3 regions of the Roseibium sp. ROS1 genome follow, and region 2 is predicted to be linked to each of the others. Evidence: riboswitches for the same ligand, from Rfam matches in the RefSeq annotation. Region 2 holds a riboswitch; each other region holds the start of a gene.
The links. A riboswitch is a leader RNA that binds a small molecule or an ion and turns the genes downstream of it on or off. The one in region 2 is predicted to bind thiamine pyrophosphate.
Positions count from the first base shown of each region.

Region 1: another riboswitch for thiamine pyrophosphate. It lies ahead of thiO (glycine oxidase ThiO); the one in region 2 lies ahead of thiM (hydroxyethylthiazole kinase).
Region 3: another riboswitch for thiamine pyrophosphate. It lies ahead of ACYQ6M_RS01010 (ABC transporter permease); the one in region 2 lies ahead of thiM (hydroxyethylthiazole kinase).

Region 1 is NZ_BAAGIG010000002.1:823,827-831,215, forward strand. Features, by position in the region: gene ACYQ6M_RS11975 (DMT family transporter) at 1-296, shown strand, start outside; gene ACYQ6M_RS11980 (ROK family protein) at 371-1,264, opposite strand; gene ACYQ6M_RS11985 (class II aldolase/adducin family protein) at 1,267-1,974, opposite strand; gene ACYQ6M_RS11990 (DUF6030 family protein) at 2,275-3,117, shown strand; gene ACYQ6M_RS11995 (pirin family protein) at 3,086-4,021, opposite strand; gene ACYQ6M_RS12000 (P-loop NTPase family protein) at 4,168-4,692, shown strand; TPP riboswitch at 4,740-4,860, shown strand; gene thiO (glycine oxidase ThiO) at 5,022-5,999, shown strand; gene thiS (sulfur carrier protein ThiS) at 5,983-6,180, shown strand; gene ACYQ6M_RS12015 (thiazole synthase) at 6,186-6,959, shown strand; gene ACYQ6M_RS12020 (thiamine phosphate synthase) at 6,956-7,389, shown strand, end outside.
Region 2 is NZ_BAAGIG010000001.1:1,238,226-1,245,614, reverse strand. Features, by position in the region: gene ACYQ6M_RS05625 (OmpP1/FadL family transporter) at 1-582, opposite strand, end outside; gene ACYQ6M_RS05620 (TRAP transporter substrate-binding protein) at 1,251-2,357, opposite strand; gene thiD (bifunctional hydroxymethylpyrimidine kinase/phosphomethylpyrimidine kinase) at 2,359-3,165, opposite strand; gene thiM (hydroxyethylthiazole kinase) at 3,202-3,975, opposite strand; TPP riboswitch at 4,044-4,154, opposite strand; gene ACYQ6M_RS05605 (Lrp/AsnC ligand binding domain-containing protein) at 4,362-4,598, shown strand; gene ACYQ6M_RS05600 (hypothetical protein) at 4,619-5,026, shown strand; gene ACYQ6M_RS05595 (DMT family transporter) at 5,260-6,300, opposite strand; gene sbmA (peptide antibiotic transporter SbmA) at 6,533-7,389, opposite strand, start outside.
Region 3 is NZ_BAAGIG010000001.1:221,394-228,782, forward strand. Features, by position in the region: gene ACYQ6M_RS01000 (adenylosuccinate synthase) at 1-1,208, shown strand, start outside; gene ACYQ6M_RS01005 (hypothetical protein) at 1,473-3,239, shown strand; TPP riboswitch at 3,321-3,427, shown strand; gene ACYQ6M_RS01010 (ABC transporter permease) at 3,485-4,330, shown strand; gene ACYQ6M_RS01015 (ABC transporter substrate-binding protein) at 4,353-5,294, shown strand; gene rpoH (RNA polymerase sigma factor RpoH) at 5,598-6,482, opposite strand; gene ACYQ6M_RS01025 (RluA family pseudouridine synthase) at 6,660-7,389, opposite strand, start outside.

The DNA.
Region 1 (7,389 bases), on a different contig from region 2:
TGGCCGGTATCCCGGTTGTGCCCGGCACCTGGTCACTGGAGGCCACTGGCCTGCTGGCAGCCCAAATAACGATATTCGCTTTTCAGTACGGGCTGTATTTCCGCCTGCAGCACACAGCCGGGCCTGTCTATCTCAGCCAGATAGGTTCCGTTGCCGCGGTGATTGGTCTTGGCCTCGGATATCTCGCCTTTGGTGAAGTGCCAAACATGGCGAAACTGGCGGCCGTCGCAGCTGTCGGGGCAGGGATTGTGCTCGTCAGCAAAGGGCGCGGCGCTGGAGCGAAAAAGTCAGGCTAGTCTTGCCATACCCCTAAGAACCGATCCCGCCGCTCGCGGGATCGGTTTGTCGTCTTTGGGTTCCAGGTGATTTCTCACCCCCAGAGCCAGGCAGCTCCCCGCACACCAGAGCTGTCGCCATGCATAGCCTTGCGGATCGGTGTCTCGAAGGTATCGGAGAAAATGTAAGGCGTCATCGCGGGCGGAAGGTCGGCATAAAGCTCGTCGATATTCGACATGCCGCCACCCAGGACGAATACGTCCGGATCGAGCAGATTAGCCGACATTGCAAGCGCACGGGCAAGACGGCTGACATAAGCCTCGTAGACGGCAGTTGCCACCACGTCGCCGGAGCGTTTCAGCGCCATGATCTCATGGCCTTTCAGCAGCGTTCCGGTCCTGTCCTTGTAGTCGAGTTGAAAACCCGTTCCCGAACACCAGCGATCGATGGCGCCCTTGTGGCCGATCCAGCTGTCGGGACCCGGATACTCCTCCGGCTTTAGCCAGGGCACGGTGATCGCTCCCCATTCGCCACCGATGCCGTTGGCACCAAGATGGGCTTTCGCGTCGATGGCAATGCCCGAGCCGCTGCCTGTGCCGATGATGATAGCGTGAACGATATGCGCTCCAGCACCTGCGCCATCGGTCGCTTCGGAAACAGCCAGACAGTTTGCGTCATTCTGGATACGAACCGGGCGGCCAAGAACCCTCTGCAGGTCCTGGTCCAGGGGCTTGCCGTTCATCCAGGTGGAATTGGCGTTCTTGACCAGACCTGTCTTGGGGGAAAGCGAACCGGGAATTCCAAGACCGAGCGTTCCCGTCTGTCCGGTTGCCTTTTCGGCCGCCTCGACCAGAAAACGGACTGCTTCCAGACAACCTTCATAGTCGTCCCTGGGGGTGTCGACCCGTTGCCGGAACAGTTCCTCGCCCTCGTTGGAAAGAGCGATGATTTCGATCTTGGTTCCACCCCAGTCAATTCCCAGCCGCATTTTCAGTCCATCCGTCTTGGCAGTTCGAAGGCAGCTGTCTGGCCGTCTTCAAGTTCGCTTGTTTGTTTTCCGTAGGTTTTGAATTTTTTCAAGATTACGGTCATTTCTTCCGCATCCAGTATCACAGGTTCACCCAGGATCAGGGCTGATAGATACTGGTCTGCCAGATCTTCCACGCCTTCCGCGGTCGACAGCGCCTTCTGCAAGGTTGCTCCACCGGCGATCTGCCCATGATTTGCAAGCAGGCAGGCGTTTCTGTCGCCAAGTGCTGAAATCATTGCCTCGGACAATCCGCGGGTGCCGAAGGTGGCGTAATGGGCGCATTCGATACGGTCGCCACCGGCAAGCGCCACCATATAGTGAAATGCAGGAATACCGCGCCGGTGGCAGGACAGGGCGGTCGCGCGAGGACTATGGCAATGCACCACCGCGCCGCAATCCGGCTTCGCCAGATAGAAGTCAAGATGCATCCGCCATTCGGAAGACGGTAGTGTCTCGCCGCGGTAGCAGCCCTCCCAGTCCAGCGCGACAATCTTGTCTTCAGTCAGATTTTCGTAAGGCGTTCCCGACGGCGTCACCAAAAAACCGGATTCGGTGCGTGCACTGACATTTCCTGAGGTGCCTTTGGTCAGTCCGAGACGAGGCAAGGCACGGGCTGTCTCGATGATCGCACGGCGCAGGTCAGGTGTGTCACCTGGAAAGGTGGGCATTCGGGGCCTCTTTGGTTCTGGTTCGGGTGCGAGCGTTACGTTTGGCTGCGCGACCGTGGAAGCGGCGCTTACATGACAGGTATCCGGTTGCCTTTTCAAGGTATTGGTTTGATAAATCCCGTGCCCTTGACCACTCGGTTGAGGATCGCGGTGTTAAGGGACTGAATGGCAGGTTTCGCAGACAAGCTCAGGCATTTGCTTGGATCGGCTGCAATGTCGGCAGACCGGACGGGTAGGGGAGCGCAATCCAGGTCGAGGCCGGGGCACCGTTCCAAGGGCCCGCGCTGGGCCGAGCCGGACATGGAAACTCTGTCTGAAGGAGGCGAGCCCAGGAAGCCCGGCCTGCCAACCCGCGCGTCCAGATCTCGTAAACGTGCTCAGGTGACGCCGTACTACATCTGGGGAACCCTGGCGTTGCTGGCTGCCGGTTTCGCCGTTGGCGGCCTGTTCCTGCACCTTGCCGGGCAAGGGAGTGAGGAAAGCGTTGCAACCGCCCCCTTGATGCCTGATCCGCTTTCTTCCCTGCAGACTCCGGCCAAGCAGGTGCTGCTGGCTCCGGAACCGGAACTGTCCGCGGAACTGAAACGCAGCTTCCTGGGCCAGCCGGATCAGCTATGCGACGAATTACGGTCTTTGGGGCTCGGAAATCCCGGCTGGAGCCGGGCACCTTTCAGTGAAGGCCGCTGGCAATGTGCATCCGACCTGGTGCCCTTGACCACACCCAGCGTCGACTACGGCTCGACAACCCTTTTCTTTCTGCTGCGCGGCCCATCGGAAAAAAGCATCGATTATCTGCGGCTGAAGCTGGTGGTGGAGGATCCGCGCCAGATGCAGATCGGCCTTGATGCGGTCTGGCTGGTGATCGACGCCCTCTCGCTTCGGTATGGCTGGACGGTTCCGGAAGTGTTTCGCGAGGCGGTTTCCGGGTTCAGGCAACTGGAGACGACACACCGGGGCGTGCGGCTGTCGGTTTCGCCGGAAGATCCAAATCTGACGGGGGACCCGCTGGCAAGCCAACGGCTCAACATCATTCTGGACTTTGGCGAGCCGGACCTTATCCGGCCCGCCGACAGGTTTGAAAAAGCACCGCCACTGGAAAGCGGCTGGAGTGTCAGGGCCCCGGACGGTCAGGCAAGGGAATGAACTCTTCCGCATCGCCGGGTACCGTATCGAAACGGCCAAGACGCCAGTCTTCCTTGGCCTGCTCGATGCGCTCTTTCGATGAAGACACAAAGTTCCACCAGATATAACGCCGGCCGTCCATCGGTTCGCCGCCAAGCACTACGAAACGAGCCGGCACGGGAGACGTGTTTTCGATCACCAGATGATCACTCGGTTTGAACACCAGCAGCTGGGCCGGATCGAAATTCTGGCCGGCGATGGTGATCTGGCCCGAGACCGTGTAAAGGCCGCGCTCTTCCCACCCGGCATCCAGCGGGATCTTCGCTCCCGGTTCCAGCGTGATATCGGCATAGAACATGTCGGACGCTGTCTTCACCGGTGCCTTGTGGCCATAAAGCTCGCCCGCGATAAGTTTGACTGAAGCGCCCTTGTCGGCAAATTCCGGCTGTTCTTCGGTGCCGTGGTGCTGGAAGGTCGGGTCGGTCTCTTCCAGGTGTTTAGGCAGGGCCACCCAGCTCTGCAGGCCAAACAGGGGACGTTTTTCCTGCAGGCGTTCCGGCCTCTCACGTTCGGAATGCACGATGCCCTTGCCTGCGCTCATCCAGTTCAGAGCACCGGGGGCAATCGCAATCTCCGTTCCAAGGCTGTCACGATGATACATCTCTCCTTCGAAGAGATAGGTAACTGTCGCCAACCCGATGTGAGGATGCGGGCGCACGTCGATACCGCCGCCGACCAAAAGCTCTGCCGGGCCCATCTGGTCGAAGAAGATGAACGGGCCAACCATCCGCCGCCTGGCGGAGGGCAAGGCACGTCTTACCGAAAATCCGCCGAGGTCGGATGTCCGCGGTACGAAGATCGTTTCAATCGGGTCACAGCTTGCAGCATTTCCCGGTACGGGATCAGGGCAATTCAACCAGCTCATCTGCCTCTCCATCAAAGAACATTCTGTCTTGCAAACTAGATAGGGCCAGCGAAGCCGAAGTGTCCATTGAACAGTCTGTTTCGGGTTTTCATCCCCTGCACAATCTGTATAACGACCGGCCCTTCCTTGCTTTTGTTTGGTGCGACATGAAACGCGTGATGATCGTTGGCGGCCCGGGCTCGGGTAAAAGCACGCTTGCCGTTGCCCTTGGGCGGAAAACCGGACTACCGGTCTTTCATATGGACAAGATCCACTACCGCTCCGGTTGGAACGAGCGGACGCGGGAAGAGAAAGACCGGCTGACGCATGAGGTCCATCTGAAGGATGTGTGGATCTTCGAGGGTGGTCATTCAAGCACCTATGCGGAACGTATCGAACGTGCCGACACTTTCATCTGGCTCGATGTCCCGGTAACGCGCCGCATATTTCGAGTGCTGAAACGGTCGGTGAAATACAATGGGCAAAGCCGTCCGGATCTGGCCGAGGGCTGCCCGGAGCAGTTCAACTGGCAAACTGTTGAATTCCTGAGGTTCATCTGGCGAACGAGACACTCCGCCAGAGCCAAACTGGAGCGCATCTACCGCGAACCTCCGGACCATCTGAAAGTCTATCGGTTCAGCACCCTTGCCGAAATCGACGACTTTCTGGCGCGACCCTGGCAACAAGGATGAAGGCTCATCCTGTCTCTTGACAGGTGCGCCTGACGGGCGGCACAACAGGGGCTCACCCGGGGTGCCTCCAGAAGAGGCTGAGATACTGCTGGCGCACTTGCGCAGTGCAGGGACCCGACGAACCTGATCCAGGTCATGCTGGCGAAGGGAAGGTGTTCTCGGCCAGCTGCGTTCGCCACGGCAATGCTCCAACCCGGCCACCTTTCCAAGCCGAATGTCCGAAATGCGGGACCTTTTCCGGTCCTTGCGGAGATCCGTTGAATGCAAGCGGGCTATCAAACATTCCGTGATGTCGAACGACTGACGTCCACCCTGGCAGGTGAGGCGGAATGAAGGTCGGTATCAAAGGGGCGGGTGTCGCCGGTCTGGCACTGGCACATGAGCTTGTCTCGCGCGGTGTGCGGGTGGAGCTGCTGGAAAAACACAAGGATCTCACCGCCAGTGCCTCCTGGCTCGCAGGCGGCATGTTGGCGCCATGGTGCGAGCGGGAAAGTGCCGAGGAAGATGTTCTGCGGCTCGGGCAAGCCTCCATTGGCTGGTGGAGCAAGGTCCTGCCGGGACAGGTCCGGCACAATGGCACGCTGGTTGTTGCCGCGCCGCGCGATACCGGCGAGTTAAGTCGCTTTGCTTCTCGAACCAGCGGCTTTGCCTGGCTCGATGCTGACGCGCTGGGCGCACTCGAGCCAGACCTCGCAGGCCGATTTGCAAAGGGGCTCCATTTTGCCGGGGAAGCCTATCTCGATCCGCGGCGAGCCCTCACGGCATTGCGGGCAAAGGTGTCTGAAAGCGGTGCAAAGGTGAGGTTAGAGGCGCAGCACTTCACCGCGGCGACCGATCTTGTCGCCGATTGTACCGGCATGGCCTCGCCGGATCCGCATTTGCGTCCCGTACGCGGTGAAATGCTGATTCTCCACGCGCCGGATGTCTCCCTCTCGCGGCCGGTGCGTTTTCTGCACCCGCGCATCCCGGTCTATGTCGTGCCTCGTGACAACAGTGTCTTCATGGTCGGGGCAACCATGATCGAAAGCGGTGACCAGGGAGCGGTCAGCGTTCGGTCCACCATGGAACTTCTAAATGCCGCCTACAGCCTGCATCCGGGATTTGCCGAGGCAAAGATCATCGAAACCGGGGTGGGCCTTCGCCCGGCATATCCGAACAATCTTCCTCGTCTCACGTTTACCGGCAACACGTTGTCAATGAACGGATTCTACCGGCACGGCTTCCTGCTTGCTCCGCATTTTGCCATGGAGGCGGCAGGCAGGATCGTGCAACACCTTCAGGAGAAGTCCCTTGAAGCTAACCATTAACGGCGAACCTCAGGAAGTTGTCAGCGCGACGCTGGCTGCGCTTCTGGACGAACTTGCCTATGACCATGAGTTTCTTGCAACGGCACGCAACGGCGATCTGGTTTGTGCTGAAGAACGAAGCGATTGCTTCCTTCAAGCTGGCGACCGTATCGAGATCCTGTCGCCGATGCAGGGAGGATGACGCCTATGTTTGAAGTTTACGGCGAAAGCGTTGCGTCGCGTTTCCTGCTTGGAACTGCCCAGTACCCATCACCCCAAATTCTGTCGGACGCGGTGAAGGTATCTGGGGCTGAAATTCTGACGGTGTCCCTTCGGCGCGAAACGGCAGGAAGTGGCGGAGGCGGCCGGTTCTGGGACCTGATCCGGGAACTGAACGTCAAGGTGCTGCCCAACACTGCCGGATGTCATTCGGTGAAGGAAGCCGTCACCACCGCAAAAATGGCACGCGACCTTTTTGGAACCGACTGGATCAAGCTGGAAGTGATCGGTCATCACGACAGCCTGCAGCCGGATGTCTTTGGCCTCGTGGAAGCCGCACGTATCCTGAGCGATGACGGCTTCAAGGTGTTTCCCTATGCGACGGACGATATTGTCGTCGGCGAACGGTTGCTTGAGGCGGGGTGCCAGGTGCTGATGCCCTGGTGTGCGCCAATCGGTTCGGCGAAGGGGCCGGTCAATCCGGATGCCCTTCGTGCCTATCGCAGTCACTTCAAAGGCATCCCACTTGTTGTGGATGCCGGTCTTGGCAGACCGTCCCATGCGACCGCTGTTCTGGAACTCGGTTTCGATGCGGTGCTGCTGAATACGGCTGTGGCAAAGGCCGGAGACCCTGTCGCAATGGCTAAAGCCTTTGCAGTTGCAATTGAGGCCGGTCGCCTGGCCTATGAAGCCCAACCCCTGGAACCTCGCGACATGGCGGTTCCTTCTACCCCGGTTCTCGGAATGGCGGTGTTTGAATGAAGCTCGATCCCTTTTACCTCATCGTCGACAGTTCCGACTGGATCGAGCGGCTGGTTCCGCTTGGCGTCAAAATGGTTCAACTGCGCATCAAGGACGCGAGCGACGAAGTCCTGCGCAAGGAAATCGCAGCATCCAAGAGCGCTTGCGAAAAGCACGGCTGCCAACTTGTCGTGAACGACTATTGGCAGCTCGCGATTGAGCTGGACTGCGACTTTGTCCACCTTGGTCAGGAAGACCTTGCTGACGCCGATGTGGCGGCCATTCGCAAGGCCGGTCTGAAACTCGGCGTTTCGACCCATGACGGTGAGGAACTGGAAATCGCTCTTTCTGTCGAGCCCGATTATGTCGCGCTGGGGCCTGTCTATCCAACGATCCTGAAAGAAATGAAATGGGCGCCCCAAGGCGTTGAAAAGGTCGGACGGTGGAAGCG
Region 2 (7,389 bases):
CACACCGAAACCGATGTCATCACCAGTGATCTGGTTCGAACGAGGGAAGCCCGCTCCGGAAGTGGCGTCGGCGGATTTCAGCGACACGTCCAGGTATTGCGCCTGAACACCGATCGCGATCGCGAACATGTCGTTGATCTGAAGCGCAACCGTCGGGTTGACGTTCAACGAGAACACGGAAGACGAACGGGAATAGAACTGGGCCGCCCAGTTCTGCTCCGGTTTTGTCGACAGGCCGAAGGGTGCGTTGATACCGACACCGAAGATCAGCTTTTCATTCAGCCGGTAGGCTGCGTACGAAGCGGGAATGAACGCGTCGGAAGCAATGTCGCCACTGCCGATCGAAGACGTACCGAGGAACCCGCCGGACAGCGTGCCGTTGATATCCGAACTTGGAAAAAGCCCCGTATTATGCGCTTCGATGGTGAGACCCTGCTGAGCGCCGATAAGCGACGCCGGGTTCCAGTACATCGAAGAGATCGAACCGCCGGACGTACCATACCCGGCAAAAGACATACCCTGAAAGTACGAGCTCTGCTCTCTAAGTGCGAAACCACCAGCGAACGCAGAACTTGCAACCATTGATAGAGCTACAGCTGTAGAAGCAAGTAGAACTGATTTCTTGTTTACCCACGGCATTGAGTTTCCTCCCATCCCCTAGCCACCGGATGTGTGATGACAACCTGAGACAGGGTTTTAGGAGAATGCCGTCCGTTTCAACTGAATATTTACGTCAGTTATGCGGTCGTTTTTTCATGCTGCAATGCGAAATGCGCGGCTTTTCTGGTAGGTATTGCTGCGTAGACATTCAAAACACTTCAAAAACGACAGGTTCAGAGTCTCTTCGTCATCGCACCGACACACTTTCAGACATTTGCCTAAAAAACAGGCACTCGAAATGTCAGTTTCCGATAACGTAATTTAACGGTGAATCGTTGCGGCTTTGCCACAGGTTTCGTGACGGAATGTGGATCTTTTGTAGGACAAGTTCCTTGATATTCCTTGGTAAAAACGCCAATCACCTTTCCTAACGGAAATCACGTCGGCACACCGTTGCGCGGTAGCCTTTCCTTTCGAAATTGAATTTTTGTCAGGAAGTTTGTCAGCAGGCGACGCGCCACTGTCCGGCCAATTACAGCTTTTCCGGCAAGGCAGGTTGCAAGCTGCGAACCGGTGGGTTGCACCGGCTCGCAGAAAGAGATGGTCTAAGACCGCACTTCATTCCTTGTTTGCAGCCTCAAGCGGCAAGCCTAGCTGTCGCGAGCTTCGAGGAAGCGGCGCATGGCAACGTCACTCCAGGGGGCAAGGCGTGCCCGCGCAGCCATATGACTGTCGTAGATCCTCTGGCTAAGCGCATCCTTGCTCGCGAACTCGGACAGCACGACTGCCGAAGTTTCCCGCAAAGCGTCCAGAACGTCGTCCGGATAAGGACGGACGGTAACGCCGTCCTCTTCCTGCAGGAGCTTCAGTGCGCCTGCATTCTCCCAATCACTTTCTGCAAGCGAGCGGCCGTTTTCTGCCTTGCAGGCCTCCAGAACGATGGCGCCAAGGTCTTCCGGCAGACCTTCCAGCGCCACCTTGTTGAACAGCGCTTCACCGGTGCCGTTGGGTTCATGGAACCCCGGCGTGTAGTAGGACTTGGCTGCTTTCTGGAACCCCATTGCCCTGTCCGACCAGGGACCTAGGAATTCCGTCGCATCCAGCACACCGCTGTCCAACGCCTGGAACAACTCTGCAGGCGGCAGGCTGACTGGCGTCGCTCCAAGCCGATGCATCACTTCGCCGCCAAGGCCCGGCATACGGATCTTCAGTCCCTTGAGATCGTCAAGAGTGTTGATTTCGCGCTTGAACCAGCCCCCCATCTGGACGCCGGTGTTGCCGGCCATTACGGGCCTTAGTCCGAACGGGGCATAAAGTTCGTCCCAAAGCGCCTGGCCGCCCCCCTGCTCAATCCAGGTGATATGCTCATGCGGCAGCAAACCGAAAGGGATGGCGGTGAAATAGACCGAAGCCGGGATCTTGCCCTGCCAGAAAAACGAGGCCGTGTGCGCCATCTGCGCCGTCCCCGCCGAGACGGCCTCGAACACGCCCAGAGCCGGCACCAGTTCCCCTGCAGCATAAAGCCGAACGCGCAGGCGACCGCCGGACATCAGCTCGATCCTGTCGGCAATGCGCTGCGCCGTGACCCCGGGCCCCGGCAGGTTCTTTGGCCAGGACGTGACCATCTTCCATTCCAGCGTCGCCTGCTCCTGCGCCACCGCCGGGGCGGCCAACGCGCTTGCACCGGCGGCGGCGGAAGCCCCCAGAAGTCCGCGACGGCTGATCCGTCCGGGTTCGGTGTTTGGCTGATCGGTCATCTCACTTGCTCCAGAACGCGTGGAAATGATGGACTGGCCCGTGACCACTGCCGATGTGAAGCGTGTCGGCAGCGGCGATGGCGGCCTGAATATAGGACTTGGCGGACCTGACGGCCGCTTCCATGTCCTGCCCCTTGGCAAGACCCGAGGCAATCGCGGACGACAGGGTGCAACCGGTGCCATGCGTGTTGTCGGTCTTGATCCGCTCTGACCTGAGCCAGACCGCATTGCCGTTGCGATCCAGAAGCAGATCGGCGCTATTCGCGCCAGACCCGTGCCCGCCCTTGAGCAGAACCGCATTGGCTCCAAGACCGAGCAGACGTTCTGCCTGCGCCTGCATTTGCGTTTCGTCCGCGGCGACGTCGCCCTGCAACATGCGGGCAGCTTCATGCAGGTTCGGGGTAACAATATCGGCCAGCGGCAGCAGCAAGGCAATCAGCGTATCGACCGCACTGTCGGCAAGCAACGGGTCACCGGAGGCAGCCACCATCACCGGGTCAAGCACAACCGGGCCTGTCTCATGTGCCCGAAGCCCTTCAGCTACCACCTCGATCGTATCGACACGCGACAACATGCCGATCTTTGTCGCCTTGACGGCAAGGTCCGAGAAGACGGCTGTCATCTGGGCCCGCACGAACTCCGGCGGCACATCATGAATGGCGCTGACGCCAAGCGTGTTCTGCGCCGTCAGGGCTGCAATAACACTGGCACCAAAGACGCCGTTTGCGGAAAAGGTCTTGAGATCAGCCTGAATGCCGGCTCCGCCGCCGGAATCCGATCCTGCAATGGTTACCGCAATTGCGGTCATGGGAACCTCCTGGGAGTAGATGCCGAAAAGCCTGCGTCAGCCGGTCTTGAGACGGGCTTCAATGTCGCGGTCAGTCAGGCAATAGAGTGCGTCGAGCAACTCCGGCACCAGACTGCCAGGCCCGCCTGACCGGCCGGCAGCGATTTCGCCGGCAATGTTGAAGACGGACAGTCCGCAAGCAGCTGCAAGCGCCCTGTCCTTTTCGATGCTCAGGAACGCTGCCAGAACCGCACCGCCGGCACAGCCGGTGGCCGTCACGCGCGACATCAGCGGATCGCCGTTGCGCAGCAGGAAATCCTCGCCGCGGCTCTCGACCCTGTCTTCCGGGCCGGTAACCGCAAAAATCGTTCCGGCCTCGATCAATGCATCGGCATCCGCCCGCTCCGGCAGGAGAGCGTTGAGTTCTTCCGGATTGAGCCGCACCAGATCCGGCTTCAGGCCCAGCAATTCGCGTGCATAGGCGCAGCGCACGGGAGACCGGTTCACGAAAACCGGATCGACACAAACCGGACGTCCGGCCGTCCTGGCAGCTTCGATCGCTAGCGGAATGGCCGCACGACGTTCCTCGTCAAGGGTGCCGAGGTTCACCAGCAGCGCATCAGCCCCGCCGGCAAAAGCCGCAACCTCCTCCCGCGCGATGGTCATGGAAGGAACGGCACCGACCGCAAGCAGCACATTGGCGGTGAAACTCTGGGCGACCGCGTTTGTGATGGCGTGAACGCGCGGCGTTTTCTGCCGCACCCTTTCCAGAAGGGTGAAGACCTGTTCGGCGCTCAGGGCCTGCGTGGAAGCAGCGACGGAAAGGCTCATGACGGCTCTCCTGCGACAGAAAGCCCGTTGCCGGTATTCCGGAAAGGACGTGTTGAAGGGAGTGGTGTGTGCATCATGATCTCAAATCCCTCCGCCGGTATCAGCCGGATCAGGTTCAAGGAGTTGGCAGGCCGCCTCTCAGCCCGGTCCAGGATGGCCGGGCACCCCCATGAGATGATTGCACTGCTAACAAGCCGGCCGTGCGATTGCAAGACCCGGCTTGTGCAGAGCGGCTACTCGGCAATTGACTGGCGGGAGTAGATAGGCGATGTCCTAGTCTGCTTTCGTGAATCTGTTGCCCGGCATGTTTGGCTGACCGAACAGCCCGGCTGATGGTTCAGGTGACACGTTCACCCCCTTCAAACACCAACTGCCCGGAGCGCCTCATGGTACCGTTTTTCGTGATGATCAAATGCCAGTTGGGCAAGACCTACCAGGTCGCCAATGCGATCGCCGATGCGGAAATTGCGTCCGAAGTCTACTCCACCTCCGGCGACTACGATCTTCTGGTGAAATTCTATGTCGATGACGGTTCGGACATTGGCCACTTCGTGAACGAGAAGGTCCACCCGATCGACGGCATTCAGGACACCAAAACCATCATTACCTTCAAGGCCTTCTAAACTCAGACCCGGAAATTTCCATGAAACTCATTAAAATCGCCGCCCTTTGCCTGCCCCTCGCTCTTGCTCCGATCGGCTCGACCGCGTCCGCGCAAGGCATGCCACCGGAGCAGATCAAGCAGATCCTGGACCTGACCAAGGCCAACTGGGTGTCATTCCGCGACTGGCAGGGCCAGGAGCTGATCTATTTCACCCACCTGGAATCCTGGAAGTGCGGCATCGACTATGTCTTCTACGGACTGAACGACGACCCGATTGAGCAGGAATGGCAACTGGAAGCCTGTGACCCGGACAACCAGAATGTCGTTCTGAAGGACAAGCCCTATCTGGAGCTGCCCCTGGGGTCGGCCCAGTCGATCAGCGTACAGCTGATCTTCAAGGACGGCACAAAGAGCGCTGTTGAGCGGTTCGAATACAAGTCGCAGTAAGGCCGTTTCCGGAAACCACCCGCATTCGCCGTCATTCCGGATCGGCGCAGTAAAGCTGCGCGCCGATCCGGGATCCAGCGCATCAGCGTGAGCAAAGCGAACTCTTCTCTCTTTGTGTAATGCCGCGCCTAAAGCGTGAAATAAGTCTGGTTTCCGGATCGGCGCACAGCATTGCTGTGCTTGTCCGGAATGACGGGGGGAAGACAGCGGGACGCGCCCTCTTGTCTCTCCCCCTACGAACGCGAAGGCGATGACGCCCGGCGTGCCTTTGTCCGGTCCAGCCCGAGCTTGTGCTCGCGGTAGATGACGAAAATACCGGCGGCAATCACGATCAGCGCCCCCAGCACCACTGCAGGCAAAGGCGTTTCGCTGAACACAACCCAGCCGACAATGATCGCCCACAGCATGTTGACATAGTCGAACGGGGCAATGGTGGAGGCATCCGCGAACCGGTAGCTCTGGGTCAGCAGGATCTGGCCGACACCGCCCGCAAGACCGATCAGCAGAAGCAGACCTGCCGTGGGCAGGTCCGGAATGATCCAGGCCTGACCCGGCAGCAGGAAACCAAGCGGCAGCGTGAGCAGCGACAATACGGACGACATGCCCGCAAACCAGGTAACGATTGTGGACGTGCGCTCCGTCTCGCACAGTTTGCGCACGGTGATCATGGCGAGCGCCGCAAAGCCGGCTCCAGTCAGGCCGATCAAGGCCCCGATCATCGAGTTGCTGTCCAACTCCGCGTCACCCAGATGCGGTGACAGCACAACCAGAATGCCGACAAAGCCGACACCGACTGCGCTCCAGCGGTAGACCCGCACCTTTTCGCCAAGGAGCAGAAACGCCAGCACCACGACGAAGAGCGGCGATGCAAAGCCGATCGCCGTCGCATCCGGCAAGGGCAGAAGAGACAACGCGGTGAAGCCGCAAACCATCGCCGTCAGGCCGACGGACGCCCGGGTAAGATGTCCCAGCGGGTTGGCCGTTCGAAAGGCGAGCCCCAACTCCCGGCGCATCGCCACCATGATCAGCACCGGAAACAGCCCGAAGAAATTCCGTGCGAACACAAGCTCACCGATCGGCACCGTCTCGGCGGCGATCTTGAGGGCCGTTGCCATGACGAAGAACACCATGGTGGAGGCCACTTTCAGCGATATTCCGATAAGAGGTGCCTGCCGGGTCATCCCGGTAGGCGCCGGAGGTCCGGAGAAACGGGACTTCTGGCTCAAGAACGCCATGACAACTTCCAGGCCCGGCTTTTCAAGGATCAATCCCACGGTGTACCGGTCCAAAAACCGTGGGAAGAACCAGTTCAACTGGCCCTTCGAGCGCTGCAGATCAAGAATCGTATCGCATGCTGGATGCGAGTAGGCAGGAATGAGGTGAAGGGCCGACAGTATTTGGCCAAACGAAGCTTACGGCAAGCCCGCTTTCAGGAAAAATGCCGCCCGATCAATCGACCGGGCGGCAGTTCATCGTCTGCGAAGGTTCCGTCGACGGACTTTACCCTTAGAGCTGGGCTTCTTTCTCCGTCAGCAGTTTTGCAAGTTCTTCCGGAGACATGCTCTCGCGTTCCGCAATCGAGACTTCAAAGCCCTTCAGACGTTTGTAGATGGACAGAAGTTCGATGATCGTTGTCCAGGAATTGACCAGATACTGGAACGAATTCGAGACTTGCCCGAAGGCAGTAAGAATTTGTTGCAGGATACCGTAGGTGATTGCTCCGGACACAATCGTGGGAACGAGAATGAAATAGGTGAACAGGTTATCTGCCTGGAGATAAATACCTCTCGCCAGATTGAAGTAGAGGTAGTGACGGTACAGGCGAAAATAGTTCTTTCGAACGTTGGCAAACAGTTGCGACAGCGTAATCGGCTGCGCCCTGTTTTCGTAATCCTCACCGTAGACCAGTTCCTTACGATAGGCCGCCTCGACGCGCTGGTTGTGAAACTCAAGTCCCGGCAGCTTGATACCAACAAGCGCCAGCAGACCCGTGCCGAACAGCGACCACAAGATCGCTGCCGTGAACAAAGGTGCGGGAATGGCACCGACAATCGGCAGCTCAGAGACGTAGCTGGAAAGAGACAGCAGCACGGGCAGGAAGGCGATCAGTGTCATGACCGCATCAATCATTGCCACGCCGAGCCCTTCCATGATTGCCGCAAAGCGCATCGTGTCTTCCTGAATACGCTGGGAAGCACCCTCGATATGGCGAACGTTTGCCCACTTCTCGACGTAGTAGTCGTTCATCGCCGTGCGCCAACGGAAGACATAGTGGCTCACAAAAAACCGGGTAAAGACATAAAGGACAACCTGAAACGCCACGATTTGCACGAACACAATCATGAGCGAGTAGAAGTCCCATG
Region 3 (7,389 bases), 1.0 Mb from region 2:
TCATCGTAAGGTTCCAGGGCGGGCACAATGCCGGTCATACCCTTGTCATCGACGGTGTCAGCTACAAGCTGTCTCTCCTGCCGTCCGGGGTTGCACGCGAAGGCAAGCTGTCCGTCATCGGCAACGGCGTCGTGCTGGATCCGCATGCGCTGGCAGAGGAAGTCGAACGCCTCAGCAAGCAGGGCGTCGTGGTGACGCCGGAAAGCCTGCGTGTTGCCGAGAACGCAACGCTGATCCTGTCTCTGCACCGCGAGCTTGATGCGTTGCGCGAGAATTCCAACACCGGAACGCGCATCGGCACCACCAAGCGCGGTATCGGACCGGCGTATGAAGACAAGGTTGGCCGCCGCGCTATCCGTTTGATGGACCTGAAGAATCTTGCCACTCTGCCAGCCAAGATCGACCGCTTGCTGACGCACCACAATGCGCTGCGCCGGGGTCTTGGCCAGGATGAGGTTTCCGCACAGGCGATCTACGACGAACTCGCCAGCGTTGCGGACAAGGTCCTGCCCTACATGGACAAGGTCTGGTACTTGCTGGACGATCTGCGCCGTCAGGGCAAGCGTATCCTTTTCGAAGGTGCACAGGGCGCGTTGCTCGACATCGACCACGGCACCTATCCCTTCGTGACGTCGTCCAACACGGTCGCCGGCCAGGCTGCGGCAGGCAGTGGCCTTGGCCCGAATTCGATCAACTATGTGCTCGGTATTACCAAGGCCTATACGACACGCGTCGGTGAGGGCCCGTTCCCGACCGAACTGAAGGACGAGATCGGCGAGTTCCTCGGTACGCGCGGCCATGAGTTCGGTACGGTTACCGGCCGCCGCCGCCGCTGCGGCTGGTTCGACGCTGTGCTGGTGCGCCAGACCGTCTGCACCTCGGGCATCACCGGCATCGCGCTGACCAAGCTGGACGTTCTGGACGGTCTTGATGAAATCAAGATCTGCATCGGTTACGAACTGGACGGCGAACGCATCGATTATCTGCCGGCTTCGCAGGGTGCCCAGGAGCGCGTGAAGCCGATTTACGAAAGCCTGCCGGGCTGGAAGGAATCGACCGAAGGTGCTCGCACCTGGGCCGATCTGCCGGCGCAGGCGATCAAATATGTGCGTCACGTCGAAGAACTGATCGGTGCTCCTGTCGCTCTTCTGTCGACAAGTCCGGAACGGGACGACACAATTCTTGTGCAGAATCCCTTCCAGGATTGAGATCTGTGACGTTAGAAGCACATTATTAAGGACTGCGGTTGCGTGCTGCGAATCACCGCACGCAACCACCTTTCGTTTTCGGCGTTCCATGTGTGTGCCGAACAAACAATCTGTGTTAGGAAAAGGGTACTGCGAGGTTCTCTGTCGCGGCGAAGTTATTGAAGAAATAGCACCGGTTTTCGAAAAACTTGCTATAAGCCTGAGAATGAAACGAAATCTCGGGCCCGCAGAACAGATCCTTGCAGTCGGCCGGTAGGCAGGAAGATGGCTGATTACTATTCAATTCTGAAGAAAACGATCGCGTCTTTACCTGAAAACAATGGTGCTGCACGCAGAAGCGTTTACAGCCGTGCGCGCAATGCCATTGTCAATCAGCTGAAAGCCTATGAGCCGCCACTGGCGCCGTCCGAGATCACGGCCGAGCAGCTGCGTCTGGAAGAAGCCATCCGCAAGGTGGAAGCCGAAGCCGCCCGCGAAAGCCTCGGTCTCAGCCCCACTGTTCCGAAGGTCGAAACGCCGACCCCGGCACCGCAGGTTTCCGCGCCGCCCGTGACACCGCCTCCGGCTGAGCCGGTGGCGGAGACTGCGCCGGAAGCGCCTGCACCGCAAGAACCTGAAACAACTGCAGCGCCGGTGTTGGATACCCCGGCTCCGTCGCCCTTGAAGGAAACCCTGACACAGGCCGAAGCGCTTGGCACAGCGGCCAGCCAGGCTGTTCACCACGCCAAGGAAGCTGCCGACCCGGGCGCTGCGCCTGTGCGCCAGGAGCCCTCTTTCGGTGGACCGGTGCAGCCGGAACAGGCTGATGATGGCCTGTTCGAGCCTGCAGATAACACCGATGCGGCCGATCCCGCCGATCAGGCTTATCCTGGCGACGAGACAGCCAAGCCGAAAGACAAGTCGGCCTCCAAGAAAAGCCGCTCCAAGCGCACCAAGCCGAGTGCTTCGGATGCGCTGCGTGGTGATTCATCCGGTAGCCGCACCGTTCCGATCGCGATTGCTGCGGGTGTCCTGCTGCTGGTGCTCCTGGGCGCCGGAGCCTATTTCCTGATGCCTGCGGGCGATGAGACAGCCGATAGCGGCAACGTGCCGGTCGCGTCTTCTTCGCAAACGCCTGTCGATACGCAGCCGGACACCACACCGGAGCCTTCGACCGCTGCCCCTGCCGGAGAAGGTGAAGAGCCTTCGAAAAACACCGACCGCCTGTTGAACGAAGGCGAGACGGATGTGGTTGCCCCGGATGCACGTACGGTAACCACGACGACGATTACCGGACAGTCTGATTCGCCTGCGCCGGCCGATACACCGCAGGTCGATACACCAGCTTCCGCTGCGCCCGAACCTTCCCAGCCGTCCATCGTGACGAGCGGAGAAAACGATCAGTCTTCTGCGACCACCGAAAGCCCGATTGCGGTGCCGGAAGACAATCTCTCGGCCATTTCGCCAGACGAAACTTCACCGGCTCCGTCCGCTACGGATGCGGATTCCTCGGTGCAGCGCTCCATCCTTTACGAAGAAGGGGAAGAGTCCGGCGGTGCCGGAACGGCTGCGCAAGGCGCTGTCGTTTGGGGTGTCGATGAAGAAACGAATCTGGACGGCAAGGCTCTCGCGGTTCTGAGCGCCTCCATTGAAATCCCCGAGCGGGATGTGAAGGTCGACATTCGCATCAAGCCGAATGACGATACTTCCTTGCCCGCCAGCCATCTGGTCGAGATCAAGTACGAGTTCCCGGAAAACTTCGCTCCGGGTGACGTCGTCAACGTGCCCGGCCTGGTCATGAAGCCTACGGAAGAAGCTCGTGGCGATGCGCTGATCGGCGCTTCCGTGAAAGTGTCTCCGGGCTTTTTCTGGATTGCCCTTTCCAGCTTGCCGAACGAGCAGCAACGCAATCTCGCCCTGCTGCGTGAACGCGGCTGGATTGACATTCCGATGCTTTACGAAAACGGCAAGCGCGGCATCCTGACCCTGGAAAAGGGAACCGCCGGTGCAGATGCCGTTGAAAAGGCGATCACATCCTGGCAAGCCGGCTAAGCGCCAGCCTGCCTCCTTTCAAAATCTGAAGAAGCCGCCTCACGGCGGCTTGCCTTTTTCCGTCACACAAGGCATGGTCCGCCTTGGTCCGAGGGGTGTTCCGGTTACCGGAGCTGAGATGGCGTAATGCCGAACCCTTAGAACCTGATCCGGGTCATGCCGGCGAAGGGACGGAATCCTTAGCCTATTCCCGGATCTCCATTGTCATTTTCGGCTTGTCCGAAGACGGGAGATCCTATGCGTACTTGTCTGCGACCACGGCGGTCGCCGCACATCCGAATGCCGGTATCGGCTTTCATGCGTTCCTGTTGGCCAATGGCGGCGGGGGCTGCGGGATGATGGCGTTTGTGAAAGCTGTTGCCAGGACCATACTCGGCCTGCTGCTGACCGTCGCAATCTGGGCGGCAATCGTCCATGTGTTCGACACCCAGCATTATATCCTGCCGGGTCCGGACCGCGTCTTTACAGCCTTTGTCAAACACGCAGGCTTCCTTCTGCATCATGCCGGCATCACCGCCTATGAGACGGTGCTCGGGTTTGTGCTGGGGGCAGCCGCCGGGGCATTGCTTTCTGTTCTTTTGTGGCTGTTTCCGATTGCTGCAAGGTTCGCCATGCCGCCCATTCTGGTGACGCAGGCCCTGCCTGTTTTCGCAATCGCGCCGATCCTGGTGCTCTGGCTTGGTTTCGGGCTGGCATCCAAGATCGTCGTTATCATCCTGGTCATCTTCTTCACGGTCACATCGACGTTTTTCGATGGCCTGCAGCGGCTTGACCCGGGTTTGTACGATCTCGCCCGGCTCTATCGTCTGTCTCGCCTGAAGGAACTCTGGTTCTTTCGCCTGCCGTCAGGCTTGCCGGCGTTTGCCTCCGGCCTGCGGGTGGCCGCGGTGTTCGCTCCCATGGGGGCGATCATCGGCGAATGGGCCGGGGCAAAAGGAGGCCTTGCCTTCATCATGCTTCAAAGCAGCAACCGGATGCAGGCGGACATGATGTTCGCCGCCCTGATCCTGCTCGCGGCGATGGTGCTGATCATGCGCTTTGCCGTGAACCATCTCACCCGACTTCTTGTTCCCTGGCAGCCGCTCACCTAGCTGCCGCTCTACGGAGGACCTCATGAAAAAACAAATCCTGTCACTAGCATTGGCGGCCGGGCTGCTGGCATCGGGGCCGGTACAGGCCAGTGAGAAACTGACCTTGCTGCTCGACTGGTTCATCAATCCGGATCACGCGCCGCTGGTAACTGCGCAGACCAAGGGTTTCTTCGAGGCAGAAGGCCTCGAGGTTGAGATCATCGAACCTGCGGACCCGGCGATGCCGCCGAAACTGGTTGCTGCCGGGCAGGGCGATATCGCGGTGTCCTATCAGCCGACGCTTCATGCGCAAATCGAGGAAGAACTGCCGCTGAAATGGATCGGTACGCTGGTGGAAACGCCCCTCAATTCTCTCATCGTGCTCAAGGACGGCCCGATACAGGAACTGAAGGATCTCAAGGGGAAGAGTGTCGGTTTTTCCGTGTCAGGCTTCGAGGACGCGATGTTGGGCCAGATGCTGCGTTCGGCCGGTTTGACCATGGATGATGTCGAGCTGGTGAACGTGAATTTCGCGTTGTCAGGCTCTCTGCTTGCCGGTCAGGTGGATGCGGTGATCGGCGCATATCGCAATTTCGAGCTCACCCAGCTCGAAATCGAAGGCAAACCCGGCAAGGCTTTCTTCCCCGAAGAAAACGGTGTGCCGATCTTTGATGAGCTGATCTATGTCGTCAACAAGGACAAGACGGACGATCCACGCTTCGCCAAGTTCCTGGCAGCCGTGGAAGCGGCCACGATCTATCTGAGCAATCACCCGGAAGAAGCCTGGAATGCCTTCATAGAAGCGTATCCGAACCTCAATGACGAGCTGAACAGGCGTGCATGGTTCGATACGTTGCCGCGGTTCGCCAAGCGTCCGGCTGCACTTGATGAAGGCCGCTACCAGCGCTTTGCGGAATTCATGGCCGAAGCCGGTCTGATCAGCAAGGTCGTGCCGGTGGAGAGCTACACGGCCGAAATCCGCTGAGGGGTTGAAGGAACGTTGCCAAGGACAAGACGGCGCTGGAGCCAGTCTCCAGCGCTTCTGACCACCGGCAAAGAAGCTCCCTCTCTCCGTCGTCACTCCGGCCAAGCGTAGTGCGAGCCGGGGCCGGGGAGGCGGAAGTCTCTGTGAGTGTCTGTGGTTTTCAGGCGATGGCTTCCGGGCTCTCCGATCCCGGATCTTCGCTGTGCTGCGTCCGGGATGACACCGGGAAGGACTTTCAAGCAAAAGAAAAGCGCTGGAGCCTGAGCTCCAGCGCTTTTATTGTTTTTTCCAGGTTCGGCTATCTCAGGCCGTGGGCTGGTCCATGGTGCGGGCGCTGTTGCGCACAGCTTTCTGAACCTTTTCGAAGGCGCGAACCTCGATCTGGCGGACGCGCTCACGGCTGACGCCGAATTCGCCCGAAAGGTCTTCCAGCGTCATCGGGTCTTCGGCCAGGCGGCGTGCTTCAAAGATGCGCCGTTCGCGCTCGTTGAGCACGTCCATTGCGTCGTTCAGCATCTTGCGACGCATGTCCAGCTCTTCCTGATTGGCAAGCAGGGTTTCCTGACTGTCGCTTTCATCGACAAGCCAGTCCTGCCATTCACCGGCATCAGCTTCCGCGCGCACGGGCGCATTCAGGCTGGCATCGCCGCCCAGACGGCGGTTCATGGACACCACTTCCTCCTCGGACACCCCGAGTTTGGTGGCAATCTCAGAGACCTGATGCGGCTTCAGATCGCCTTCGTCCAGCGCCTGGATCTTGCCCTTGAGGCGACGCAGGTTAAAGAACAGGCGTTTCTGGTTGGCCGTGGTCCCCATTTTCACGAGGGACCATGAGCGCAGGATATATTCCTGGATAGCCGCCTTGATCCACCACATGGCATAGGTCGCGAGCCGGAATCCCTTGTCCGGTTCAAAGCGCTTGACCGCTTGCATCAGGCCGACGTTGCCTTCGGAAACGACTTCTCCGATCGGCAGGCCATACCCGCGGTAACCCATGGCAATCTTGGCGACGAGGCGTAGATGGGAATTGACTAGGCGTTCTGCAGCTTCAGGGTCTTCATGCTCTTTGTAGCGCTTGGCGAGCATGTACTCTTCCTGCGGCTGAAGCATCGGAAACTTGCGGATCTCGTCCAGATACCGGCTGAGACCGCCTTCCCCTGCTGTAAGCGTCGGAACGTTCTGGGCCATAACATGCACCCCCTTTCGTCAAGTTTGCGACCCCTTCCTCCCGCTGCCCCGCAGTGATACGCAAGCAAGCCATTTTTGAGGGAAGGCGGACGCACAATAGTGTCCGTACAGGCACACAAGAGCTTCTAATATAGGTCCAAATTGGCCGATTGCATGGTCAGAAAACGAAAACGCATCCTAAAATTTTTGTAATCCGGACAAAAGATTTGCGAAATCATTCGGGTAAGGGCTCTCAAAGCGCAAGGTTTTACCATTTGCCGGGTGTTCGAAAGCCAGCAGGCCGGCATGCAGGGCTTGCCTGTGAAAACCGTTCACGAGGCTTTTGAGTGGCTCATCCAGACGGTTTGCCTTGGTCTTGAAACCCGACCCGTAATCATCGTCTCCGATCAGCGGATGGCCAATGTGGGCCATGTGCACGCGGATCTGGTGGGTGCGTCCGGTTTCAAGACGGCATTCCAGCAGCGAGGCGAGGGCAGGCTGCTCGGCATTGCCGAAGCGCTCCTTCACCTGCCAATGGGTAATGGCGTGGCGGCCGGAGGTCTTGACGACCGCGATCTTCTGCCGGTTTGCCTGTGAGCGGGCCAGATTGGCGTTGATCGTACCTTTCAGGCCGGAGGGTGCTCCCCAGACCAGAGCCGAGTAGGCGCGTTCCAGCGGTCCGGTGCGGCCGTGGTCGGCAAACTGGGCTGCAAGGCCCTTGTGGGCCTGGTCGGTCTTGGCGACGACAAGCAGTCCGGAGGTATCCTTGTCGATCCGGTGAACGATGCCGGGGCGCTTCACGCCGCCGATGCCGGAAAGGCTGTCACCGCAATGATGGATGAGTGCATTGACGAGGGTGCCGGTCCAGTTGCCGGCGCCAGGATGGACGACAAGCCCCGCCGGTTTGTCGACCACGATAAGGTGTTCG